One region of the Streptomyces sp. NPDC111744 genome, then DNA from elsewhere that is predicted to be linked to it. Evidence: predicted binding sites of a transcription regulator. Region 1 holds the regulator's gene; each other region holds the start of a gene.

Region 1 (4,148 bases):
CGAGATCGTCGACGACGAGCGCAAGGACGGTGCCGCGTGACGGAGGAGACCCCGGGCTTCGAGGAGAAGCCCGACGTCCCCTCCGGCGCCACCCCCGACGACGCCGAGCCGAAGGCCGCTCCCGCACAGGGGGCGGCCCCGGCCGGGGACGCAAGCGCAGAACTGACCGGTCTGACCGCACAGCTGGACCAGGTACGCACCGCGCTCGGCGAGCGCACCGCGGACCTCCAGCGCCTCCAGGCCGAGTACCAGAACTACCGCCGCCGAGTGGAGCGTGACCGGATCACGGTCCGGGAGATCGCCATCGCGAACCTCCTGACCGAACTCCTGCCCGTGCTCGACGACATCGGCCGCGCACGGGAACACGGCGAACTGGTCGGCGGTTTCAAGTCGGTGGCCGAGTCGCTCGAGACGGTCGCGGCGAAGATGGGACTCCAGCAGTTCGGCAAGGAGGGCGAGCCCTTCGACCCGACGATCCACGAGGCGCTGATGCACAGCTACGCGCCGGACGTCACCGAGACGACGTGCGTGGCGATTCTGCAGCCCGGGTATCGCATCGGCGAGCGCACCATCCGCCCCGCGCGGGTGGCGGTCGCCGAACCGCAGCCGGGAGCGCAGGCGGTGAAGGCCGAGGGGACCGACGAGGCCCCCGCGGCCGGCGAGGACAAGGACAACGGCCCTGAGGAGGGCTGAAGTCGTAGAGATTGAGCGGAACACCGGAAAGGGGGCGCGTCGGGGATGAGCACCAAGGACTTCATCGAGAAGGACTACTACAAGGTCCTCGGCGTCCCCAAGGACGCCACCGAGGCCGAGATCAAGAAGGCGTACCGGAAGCTCGCCCGCGAGTTCCACCCGGACGCCAACAAGGGCAACGTCAAGGCCGAGGAGCGCTTCAAGGAGATCTCCGAGGCCAACGACATCCTCGGCGACCCCAAGAAGCGCAAGGAGTACGACGAGGCGCGCGCCCTCTTCGGCAACGGTGGCTTCCGCCCCGGGCCGGGCGCGGGCGGCGGCAACTTCAACTTCGACCTGGGCGACCTCTTCGGGGGCACCGCGCAACAGGGCGGGGGCGGTTTCGGCGGCGGTTTCGGCGACGTCCTGGGGGGCTTGTTCAACCGGGGTGGCGGCGCGGGCACGCGCACCCAGCCCCGGCGCGGCCAGGACATCGAGTCCGAGGTCACGCTCAGCTTCACGGAGGCCATCGAGGGCGCCACGGTCCCGCTGCGGATGTCCTCGCAGGCCCCCTGCAAGGCCTGTTCGGGCACCGGCGACGCGAACGGCACACCGCGTGTGTGCCCGACCTGCGTCGGCACCGGTCAGGTGGCGCGGGGATCGGGCGGCGGCTTCTCGCTCACCGACCCCTGCCCGGACTGCAAGGGCCGCGGCCTGATCGCGGAGAACCCCTGCCCTGACTGCAAGGGCAGCGGCCGCGCCAAGTCGTCGCGCACCATGCAGGTCCGGATCCCGGCAGGGGTGACGGACGGCCAGCGGATCCGGCTGCGCGGCAAGGGCGCACCGGGCGAGCGGGGCGGCCCGGCGGGCGACCTGTACGTCATGGTCCACGTCGACACCCACCCGGTGTTCGGCCGCAAGGAGGACAACCTCACGGTGACCGTCCCGGTGACCTTCACCGAGGCGGCGCTCGGCGGCGAGGTCAGGGTGCCCACCCTGGGCGGACCGCCGGTCACCCTCAAGCTGCCCCCGGGCACGCCCAACGGCCGCACCATGCGCGCCCGTGGCAAGGGCGCGGTCCGCAAGGACGGCACCCGCGGCGACCTCCTGGTCACCGTCGAGGTGAGTGTCCCGAAGGACCTGTCGGGGAATGCTCGTGACGCACTGGAGGCGTATCGCGAGGCGACCGCGGGCGAGGACCCGCGCGCCGAGCTGTTCGAGGCCGCGAAGGGAGCATGACAGGGATGGACGGCCGTCGACGCAGTGACAGTTTCCGCGGGCCGTATGAACTGACCGAGGAGACCCCGGTCTACGTCATCTCGGTGGCGGCCCAGCTCTCCGGACTGCACCCGCAGACGCTGCGCCAGTACGACCGCCTCGGCCTGGTCTCGCCCGACCGCACGGCCGGGCGGGGCCGCCGCTACTCGGCCCGCGACATCGAACTGCTCCGGCAGGTGCAGACGTTGTCGCAGGACGAGGGCATCAACCTGGCCGGCATCAAGCGCATCATCGAACTGGAGAACCAGGTCGTCGCCCTCCAGGCCCGCGTGGCGGAGATGGAAGCGGCCCTGGACGGCGCGGCGGCCGCCATGCAGCAGCGGGAAGCAGCGGTACACGCCTCGTACCGCCGCGACCTGGTGCCGTATCAGGAGGTCCAGCACACCAGCGCACTGGTGGTGTGGCGGCCGAAGAAGGCCAAGGACTAGCAGCACCTGTGCGAAGGGGCCCGGAGGTTCACCTGAACCTCCGGGCCCCTCGCGTGTCACTCGGCGGGTGCGCTGACCGTCCAGTCGGCGGCCGGAGCCGTCTCTGTGCCGTCCGCCGGCACGCCGGTCACCCAGTAGTAGGACACCGTGCCCACGGCCGCGCCGCCGAGCAGGGTGGGCGGTGGCGAGCACCACGGCTGCGGCCGCGGCGCGTCTGGCTGGGTTCATTCGATCCTCTGGTCGTGTCCGTGACGACGGAGATGGCCGTTACCGATGTCGACCCATGAGGAATGGAGTTGGTTGTACTGATCTTTGCCCACCCGTGAACTCCCTTTGAGTGGAGGGTCCGTAAAGGGTGTTTGGAGGCGATTCCGCTTACTCTTCACAGGTGCAGCGGAGGGTAGTGTTGCGCACTCGTTAAGTAGTTCCGCTTGACGCCGGGTGTGGCGTACGCGTTGTCTTTTCAGACATCTGGGTCGCAAGCAGCCCCATGTCCGGAACGCACTGAAGTGAGCCCCCGTATGCGTCGTATAGCCATGTCTGTGGCCGCGTCCACGATGACCCTCTCGCTCGCCGGCTGCGGCGTGCTCAACGCGACGGGATCGTCGAGCACCGCGAGCCCGACCAAGGGCAACGACATCACGGTGGGTGTGCTGATGCCGGACATCATCAACGCCCGGTACAGAAACTTCGACTACCCGATCATGAAGGCCAAGATCGCCGAGCTCACGAACAAGCAGGGCCGGATCGCGTACGCCAACGCCGGGTCGTCCGCCTCCGCGCAGGCCCAGCAGATGCAGAAGATGATCGACGACAAGGTCGACGTCATCGTCCTGGACTCGGTCGACTCGCACGCCATCGCGGGCACGGTGAAGAAGGCCAGGGACGCGGGCATCCCGGTCATCGCCTACGACCGCCTCGCCGAGGGCCCGATCGACGCCTACGTCTCCTTCGACAACGAGCTGGTCGGCGAGGTGCAGGCCCGTACGCTCCTTGAGGGTCTCGGGCCGAACGTCGACACCTCCGAAAAGGTCATCATGATCAACGGCTCGCCGACGGACCCGAACGCCAAGCAGTTCAAGACGGGCGCCCTGTCCGAGCTGACCGGCAAGGTGACGATCCCGTCCGCGGCCTCGTTCGACACCAAGGACTGGGACCCGGGGATCGCCGAGCAGGAGACCACCAAGGCGATCAACGCGATCGGCAAGAACAACATCGCCGCCGTTTACTCCGCGAACGACGCGATGGCGGGCGGCATCGTCAAGGCCCTCAAGGCGGCCGGCTTCACCAACATGCCGCCGATCACCGGCCAGGACGCCGACCTCGACGCCATTCAGCGGATCATCGTCGGCCAGCAGTACATGACCGTCTACAAGCCCTACCCGAACGAGGCCGAGGCCGCCGCGGAGATGGCCGTCTACAAGGTGCAGGGCAAGGACATCCAGTTCGACGCGCTCACCCAGGACCAGGTCGACAGCCCCACCACCAAGAACATCCCGTCCCAGCTGGTGCAGGTCAACGCCGTGACGAAGAGCAAGATCAAGGACACCGTCGTCGCGGACGGCATCTACAAGGTCTCGCAGATCTGCACCGCCGACTACAAGACGGCGTGCGCGGCGGCCGGCCTCAAGTAGGCCCCGCCCCGCGGCGGCTGCCGCGGGCCACTACGCGGCTCCGGCCGGGGACGACGACCCGCCGGCTGTCGTCGCGGCTCAGGCGCCGGCCCATCAGGGGAGCTGTCCAGGACCTGCTGCATGTCCACGGGCTCCG
Region 2 (4,148 bases), on a different contig from region 1:
ACCGCGCCGGCCGGGAAGTGGATGTGCACGCCCCGCTCCTTCAGGTCGCCGACCGGGAGCTCCAGTTCCGCGCCGTGCGAGCGCAGGAAGGACAGGGCGATCTGCGCGCTCTCCTTCATCACGTCACCCAGCTGCCCGGTGAGGGTCAGCCCCGCCGCGCCCGTCTCCGGGTCGGCCAGGGACGCCTCCACGAAGAGGACGTCTCCGCCCGCTCCGGTGACCGCCAGACCCGTCGCCACACCCGGGACCGCCGTACGGCGCTCGGCCGGGTCCTGGGCGGACTCGGGCACGTGGTGCGGCCGGCCGATCAGGGCGCGCAGGTCCTCGTCCCTGACGGTGAACGGCAGCTCCCGCTGACCCAGTTCGTGCTGGGCCGCGACCTTGCGCAGCAGCCGGGCGATCGACCGTTCCAGGTTACGGACGCCCGCCTCACGGGTGTACTCGCCGGCGAGCTTGCGCAGCGCGCTCTCGTCCAGGACGACCTCGTCCTTGTCGATGCCCGCCCGCTCCAGCTGGCGCGGAAGCAGGTGGTCACGGGCGATGACGATCTTCTCGTCCTCGGTGTAGCCGTCCAGGCGGACCAGCTCCATACGGTCGAGCAGGGCCTCCGGGATGGCCTCCAGGACGTTGGCGGTGGCGAGGAAGACGACGTCGGACAGGTCGAGTTCGACTTCCAGGTAGTGGTCGCGGAAGGTGTGGTTCTGCGCCGGGTCGAGGACTTCGAGCAGGGCGGCCGCCGGGTCGCCCCGGAAGTCGGACCCCACCTTGTCGATCTCGTCGAGCAGGACGACCGGGTTCATCGAACCGGCCTCCTTGATGGCACGGACGATCCGGCCGGGCAGCGCACCCACGTACGTACGGCGGTGACCACGGATCTCGGCCTCGTCACGGACGCCACCGAGGGCGACCCGGACGAACTTCCGCCCCATCGCGTGCGCGACGGACTCGCCGAGCGAGGTCTTGCCGACACCGGGCGGACCGACGAGCGCCAGCACGGCACCGCCACGGCGACCGCCGATGACCCCGAGCCCCCGGTCGCTACGGCGCTTGCGCACCGCCAGGTACTCGGTGATCCGCTCCTTCACGTCCTCCAGACCGGCGTGCTCGGCGTCCAGGACCGCCTTGGCGCCCTGGATGTCGTAGGCGTCCTCGGTCCTCTCGTTCCACGGCAGTTCGAGCACCGTGTCCAGCCAGGTGCGGATCCAGGAGCCCTCGGGCGACTGGTCGCTGGACCGCTCCAGCTTGTCGACCTCCTTGAGGGCGGCCTCGCGGACCTTCTCCGGCAGGTCGGCGGCCTCCACCCGGGTGCGGTAGTCGTCGGACTCCTCGCCGTCCTTCTCACCGTTCAGCTCGCGCAGCTCCTTACGGACGGCTTCGAGCTGGCGGCGCAGCAGGAACTCGCGCTGCTGCTTGTCGACGCCCTCCTGGACGTCCTTGGCGATGGTCTCGGCCACGTCCTGCTCGGCGAGATGGTCGCGCAGCTGCTGGGTGGCGAGCTTCAGTCGGGCGACCGGGTCGGCGGTCTCGAGCAGCTCGACCTTCTGGTCGGTGGTCAGGAACGGCGAGTAACCGGAGTTGTCGGCGAGCGCGGAGACGTCGTCGATGGCCTGGACACGGTCGACGACCTGCCAGGCGGCTCGCTTGCGCAGCCAGGCGGTGGCGAGGGCCTTGTACTCCTTGACCAGTTCGGTGACATGACCGGGCACCGGGTCCGGGACGTTCTCCTCGATGCGGGTGCCCTCCACCCACAGGGCGGCACCCGGGCCGGTGGTACCGGCGCCGATGCGCACCCGGTAACGGCCGCGGATCAGCGCGCCCGGGTCACCGTCGGCCAGCCGGCCGACCTGCTCAACGGTGCCGAGCACACCGGTGCTCGGGTAGCTCCCGTCGATACGCGGTACCAGCAGCACCCTGGGCTTTCCGGGCTCGGTACGGGCCGCGGCCTGGGCGGCCTCCACGGCGGCACGGACATCGGGGTCCTTGAGGTCCAGCGGGACCACCATCCCGGGCAGCACGACCTCGCCGTCGAGCGGCAGCACAGGGAGGGTGAGTGATGCGGACGTCGAAGCCATGATCTCCCCTTCGGCATTGAACTTGAGCTATGCCGACTCAATGCACATGAGCCTCTGAATGTTCCCCGGGGCGTGTTCGCTTTGAGCGATCGGGTAGTGACCTGGCGGAAACAGGAAACCGCGGAGGGAAAACAGTTGAGCCGCGCGGGTGCATTCCCCGTACGGTCGGCCGATGACCGACACAGACCTCGCGGCGACCCTGCTCGCCGCTTACGACACCGAGATGCGCGCCGTCCAGCCGAACCCGGCGCGCTGGTCGCACTACGGGCGACCCGAGCGGCGGCCCTGGCCGGGCCTACCTGCACGTGGACGCGTCGGCCGACAGCTGCCCGATCCTGAGGCGCCTGGGCTTCACGACGGTGACGACGACCACGCCGTACGTCTGGACGCCGGCCGGCTGACGTGCGCGGCGCCTGCGAGGCCGGGGGCGGGATGGTGCTCCGGGGGCGCTCGACGCGCTGGACGCCGCGCGGTTACGCGGCGGTGACACCGGCCGGGACCGGAGCCTGGTGCCGCTCCCGGTACCAGCGCCGTACCACCGGCCAGAGTGCCGTCCCGATGCCCAGCGAGATCAGATGCCCCCAGTTGGTCATCGGGTCCTCGAAGGCGATGAGGTCCTCGAGGAGGCTGTAGCCGACCAGGGCGAGCAGGGGCCAGCGCACCCAGGGGGTGAGCAGGCCGGAGAGGGCACCGATGCTGGCGGTCACGCCGAAGCTGATGCCGTAGTCGAGGCGGTGCAGGGAGGTGCCGGGGAGGTGGCCGGCCAGGACCGCGAGGCCGACCGGGACCTCGGTGGCGAGGGTGGCCAGCACATGGCCCGCCAGGAAGACGAGGATCGCCCGGGCGCCCCCTATCCGCCGCTCCAGTGCGGTCAGGACGAGCACGAAGGCGAGGGCGTACGGAGAGAGGAGGCCGCCCGCGATCCACAGCGCGCTGGCCAGCAGGACGAAGGCCGGGGTGCGGAGGAGGTGGGCGACGTCGGTACTGGAGTCCTGGTAGACGGAGTGCAGGAGGCCGGGGCTGGCGTAACCGGCGAAGAGCGAGGTCAGCGCGAGGATCACCGTGTAGGTGAAGGTGACCGGGGTGCCGGTGGGGCTGGGGAGCAACCGCCGGGGGCGCACCCGGAGGGGGCGCACCCGGAGGGCGGGGCGCGGGGTCTTCGGGGCGGCGTCCGCGACCCAGCCGCGCTGGCGGGGCACACCGTCCAGCAGGGCACCGACCTCCGCGGCCGGAAGGGGCTCGGGCGGGGGCGTCGATGCGACCCTCGCGGTCCGTTCCACGGTGAGGCGCTCCTTCCGTTTCGCTCCACCCTTCGCCGTCCCTGGAGTCGCTGTCTATGACCGAGGCCACGTGCGGAGCGATTCACAGGATTTTCTGAAGAACCATGAGGGGTTGGGAGGAACCATATGAGCCACCCGAGGCCACCGGCGGGCGCGAAGCGCCGGGCGGCCCCTCGAACGAGTGACACCCGTGCGACCGTCCGACGCCCGTAATTCGCATGGCCGCAAAGCCCTGTTGAGGCAGGATGGCCGACATGGCGGAGATGACTGGCGCGACTTCCGTGGCCGACTGCCCTCCCGTGGTCCTGGACCGGCGCGAAGGGCCGTACGGCGAGGTGGTCCTGCGCCGACACGGCGGACTGCTGCAGATCATCGCCAACGGCTGCTTCCTGATGGACACCTCCGACGGCCGTTCGGAGCGGCTGCTCGTGGACGCCGCCCGGGAGGCCCTGGACGGGCGGTCGGATCCGGCGGTGCTGATCGGCGGGCTCGGTGTCGGGTTCTCGCTCGCGCACGCCGCGCGGGATCCCCGCTGGGGGCGGATCACGGTCGTGGAGCGGGAACCCGCGGTCGTCGGCTGGCATCGGGACGGTCCGCTGTCCCCGCTCTCCGCGCGCGCGTTCGCCGATCCGCGCACGGTGATCGTCGAGGACGATCTCGTCGCGTACGTCAATGAGACTTCCGACACATTCGACGCGCTGTGCCTGGACATCGACAACGGGCCCGGCTGGACCGTCGACAAGGGCAACGAGGGCCTCTACTCGCCGGCCGGACTCACAAGCTGCGCAAGGGTGTT
Region 3 (4,148 bases), on a different contig from region 1:
AGCCGCCGGAGGCACCCGCGTACATGGCCTGGCCCATCCGCTGACTGACGCTTGCCAGTTTCTCGACGCCCTGCCGTAGCTCCGCGGTGTCGGCGTTCCGTTCCAGCAGCGCCTTCAGTTCGGTGATCGCCGACTCCACGTCGGTCTTCGTGTCGCCCGGCACCCGCTCCTCGTTGTCCCGGATGAACTTCTCGGTCTGGTAGACGAGTTGCTCTGCCTGGTTGCGGGTCTCGGCGGCCTCGCGGCGATTGCGGTCCTCCTCGGCGTACTGCTCGGCCTCCCGCATCATGCGGTCGATGTCGTCCTTGGGGAGGGCGGAGCCGCCGGTCACGGTCATCTTCTGCTCACGGCCGGTCGCCAGGTCCTTCGCCGAGACGTGCATGATCCCGTTCGCGTCGATGTCGAAGGCGACCTCGATCTGCGGTACGCCGCGCGGTGCCGGCGGCAGGCCGGTGAGGTCGAAGACGCCGAGCTTCTTGTTGTAGGCGGCGATCTCCCGTTCGCCCTGGTAGACCTGGATGCCGACCGAGGGCTGGTTGTCGGCGGCGGTCGTGAAGATCTCCGCACGCCGGGTCGGGATCGTGGTGTTGCGCTCGATCAGCTTGGTCATGATGCCGCCCTTGGTCTCGATGCCCAGGGACAGCGGGGTGACGTCGAGGAGCAGGACGTCCTTCACGTCGCCGCGGATGACGCCCGCCTGGAGAGCCGCGCCGACTGCGACCACCTCGTCCGGGTTGACGCCCTTGTGCGGGTCCTTGCCGGTGAGTTCCTTGACCAGGTCGGTGACGGCGGGCATCCGGGTCGAGCCGCCGACCAGGATCACATGGTCGATCGCGGACAGCTCCACGCCCGCGTCCTTGACGGCCTGGTGGAAGGGCTTCTTGCAGCGGTCCAGCAAGTCCGCGGTCAGCTCCTGGAACTGAGCCCGCGTCAGCTTCTCGTCCAGATGCAGCGGGCCCTCGGCGGAGGCCGTGATGTACGGCAGATTGATCGAGGTCTCCGTGGACGAGGACAGCTCGATCTTCGCCTTCTCGGCTCCCTCGCGGAGCCGTTGCAGGGCCATCCTGTCGTTGCCGAGATCGATGCCGTACTGCCCCTTGAAGCGTTTGACCAGGTGCTCGACGATCCGCTGGTCCCAGTCGTCGCCGCCCAGGTGCGTGTCGCCGTTGGTGGCCTTCACCTCGATCACACCGTCGCCGATCTCAAGGAGGGAGACGTCGAAAGTTCCGCCCCCGAGGTCGAAGACGAGGACCGTCTGCTCCTCGCCCCGGTCGAGGCCGTAGGCGAGCGCCGCGGCGGTCGGCTCGTTGATGATCCTCAGCACCTTCAGACCGGCGATCTCCCCGGCCTCCTTGGTGGCCTGCCGCTGGGAGTCGTCGAAATAGGCGGGTACGGTGATCACCGCGTCGGTGACGTCCTCGCCGAGGTACGCCTCGGCATCCCGCTTCAGCTTCTGCAGCACCCGCGCCGACAGCTCCTGGGCCCGGTACCGCGTGCCGTCGACGCTCCCGCTCTCGGGGAACCGCCAGGCCCCGTCGCCCATGTGCCGCTTCACCGAGCGCGCGGTGCGGTCCACGTTGGTCACCGCCTGCCGCTTGGCGACCTCGCCGACCAGCACATCGCCGTTCTTCGCGAAGGCCACCACCGAGGGGGTGGTGCGCGCCCCCTCGGCGTTGGCCACGACGGTGGGCTCACCGCCCTCCAGCACGGCCACCACCGAGTTCGTCGTACCGAGGTCGATTCCGACCGCCCGTGCCATGTCCGTCCCCTTCCGCCCGGCCACTTCCCCGACTCCAGCACAAAACTTGAGCGGGCCGTTGTCAATGCCGGGTACCCCGTAAACGACGATGCCGCGCCCCCTTGACGGGGACGCGGCATCGGAAGGGCCACGACGGTCAGGCGAGCTTCGCGTCCAGGGTGATGGTGGTGCCGGCCAGGGCCTGGCTGACCGGGCAGTTCTTCTTGGCGTCCTCGGCGGCGGCCGCGAAGCCGGCCTCGTCCAGGCCGGGCACCGTGCCCTCGACGGTCAGGTGGATCCCAGTGATGCCCTCACCCGGCTGGAAGGTGACGTCGGCGTTGGTCACCAGCTTGGTGGGCGGGGTGCCGGCCCCGGCCAGGGCGTGCGAGAGGGCCATGGAGAAGCAGCTGGAGTGGGCACCGGCGATCAGCTCCTCCGGGCTGGTCTTGCCGTTCGCCTCCTGGGAACGGGAGGCCCATGTGACCGGCTGCTCGCCGATACCGGAGGAGTCGAAGGTGATGACACCGTTGCCCTCGAGGAGGTTGCCTTCCCAAACGGTGTGTGCGGTGCGCGTGGTGGCCACGGTTGTTCCTTTCGGCGTACGGGGGCGAGTGAACCGGTTTCGCTGCCTCCCATCCGATCACATCCTTGCTCACCGCACGCGGAAGACCGGCCCACGGGGAGTGAACGGCAGGCGACGGCCGTCGGGGACGAGGTACGCGTGCTCCCGCCGCACCCGCAGGACGTCGCACCAGCCGTCGGTGATCACCAGGACCGGTGCGTTCGGCGGGAAGTCGTCCGCGCGGTGCAACAGGTCGATACCGGGCTGGAGGACGGTACCGCCGCGGCCGTGCACCCGGACCCGCCCGGCGATCTCGGTCGTCGGCAGGTACCCGGCGTCGTGCGGGGCGGCGTCGCAGAACACGACACGGGCGGCCGGTACGTCACGGGCCTCGGCGTAGGAGGCGATCGCGCCGAGGGCCTTGCCGAGCAGGGTGCGGTCCATGGAGCCGGAGGTGTCCAGGACCACGCCGAAGGTGCAGCGGGCGACCTCCTCGGGCGGGAAGTACCGGCCGGCGCGCGGGATGTCCGGGGTGGACGACTGGCGGCGGGAGGGCCGGGCGTACGACCGTACGGCTTCCGGACGGGGCACGAACTCGTCGAACCAGCGGGCGAGTCGGGCGTCCCAGGGCAGCGGTGGATGGCTGAGCGCGCGGATCTCCTCGACCAGGCCGCCGGGCAGGAAACCGCGGCCCTGCGCCTGGTGCAGGTCGAGGCCCTGGCCAAGGCCCCGGCGGTAGAACTCGTCGAGGTCGACACAGGCACCGGGCGGCCCGATCGGCGCGCCCAGGACATCGCCGCGTCCCTTGCCCCGCAGAGTGGCGAGGCGCCGCATCCGGCGCAGGTCGACGGCGATCCGGTCGTACACCTCCTCCGCCGACAGGTCTTTCAACTCCGGGTCGTGCAGCAGCCCTTCGGGCATGGTGCCGACCCGCATCTCGACCAGCCAGCCGTTGATGACGTAGTCGCAGGCGATGTTGAAGAGGTAGGGGTCGCGGCCGCCGAGGCGGTCGCCGTGGCGCAGGGCGGCGTGCAGCATCTCGTGGGCGAGGACGAACCGCCATTCCTCGCCCTCCAGGGTGCGCAGCGGATTGACGTAGATCTCGCCCGCCTCGGGATTGACGGCGGCGATGGCGATGTCGTGGGCACGGGCCAGTTCGGCGTCGGCCACCAGCTTGATCCCGGCCGCGATACCGCCGAGCAGCGGATAGGAGGAGACGAACCAGCTCAGCCCTTGTTCCCACGGGCGCAGCGGAGTCGGCGGCCCGGTCATGGAGGTGCGGCGGCCGCCGGCCAGGTCCATCGCCCGGGACATGGTGCGGGTCAGCGCGTGCGCGAACCCGACCTGCCAGTCGGGGACCTGGCCCGCCCACTCGTTCCAGGGGAGGAGGAGCTGGTCGGGTTCGCCACCACTGGTGCCACCGCGCTCATAGACGGCCGGGACACTGCCGACGCGGCGCCAGCCGGCGGCGAGCCGTTCCTCGTCACCCCCCGGGTAGGACGCCGGCAGATGGTCCGGTGCCTCGCCGACCGGGAAGGTCTGCAGGAAGCGGTTGACGACGGTGCAGCGGGCGGCGAGGTCGTAACGGTCGGGCTGGGTGCGCGGTCCGGTGGCGGCGGGCAGGTGGCCGAAGCCCAGATGGATGGTGCAGTGCGCCAACGCCCAGGCCCACTCGGCGGGTTCGGCGCGCCGGGTGGCGTGGGCGTGCAGCACACCGTCGGAGTCGGCCCGGACGAGGCCTTCGTGGGGCGCCAGTTCGCAGTTCTCGTGCCGGCAGATGGTGAACTCGACGGCGCGCAGGGCAGGGTTGGCGCGCAGCAGCTCGACCCCGGCCGCGAAGTTCTCCGC

Evidence for each region. Region 1 encodes HspR, which represses chaperone genes until heat shock. Its sites were predicted from a motif close to TTGAGNNNNNNNNNCTCAA; they were not measured.
Region 2: a site for HspR is predicted at 2,095-2,113, ahead of lon (endopeptidase La). Genes of this name have one in related genera too.
Region 3: a site for HspR is predicted at 1,806-1,824, ahead of dnaK (molecular chaperone DnaK). Genes of this name have one in related genera too.

Annotation. Positions count from the first base shown of each region.
Region 1 is NZ_JBVKCG010000018.1:10,585-14,732, forward strand. Features, by position in the region: gene dnaK (molecular chaperone DnaK) at 1-40, shown strand, start outside; gene grpE (nucleotide exchange factor GrpE) at 37-693, shown strand; gene dnaJ (molecular chaperone DnaJ) at 739-1,911, shown strand; gene ACZ7OO_RS31880 (heat shock protein transcriptional repressor HspR) at 1,917-2,378, shown strand; gene ACZ7OO_RS31885 (sugar ABC transporter substrate-binding protein) at 2,900-4,012, shown strand.
Region 2 is NZ_JBVKCG010000001.1:33,721-37,868, forward strand. Features, by position in the region: gene lon (endopeptidase La) at 1-2,072, opposite strand, end outside; partial or broken gene ACZ7OO_RS00185 (GNAT family N-acetyltransferase) at 2,322-2,473, shown strand; gene ACZ7OO_RS00190 (rhomboid-like protein) at 2,546-3,352, opposite strand; gene ACZ7OO_RS00195 (spermine/spermidine synthase domain-containing protein) at 3,616-4,148, shown strand, end outside.
Region 3 is NZ_JBVKCG010000029.1:10,537-14,684, reverse strand. Features, by position in the region: gene dnaK (molecular chaperone DnaK) at 1-1,759, opposite strand, end outside; gene ACZ7OO_RS38405 (OsmC family peroxiredoxin) at 1,896-2,321, opposite strand; gene ACZ7OO_RS38400 (vWA domain-containing protein) at 2,391-4,148, opposite strand, start outside.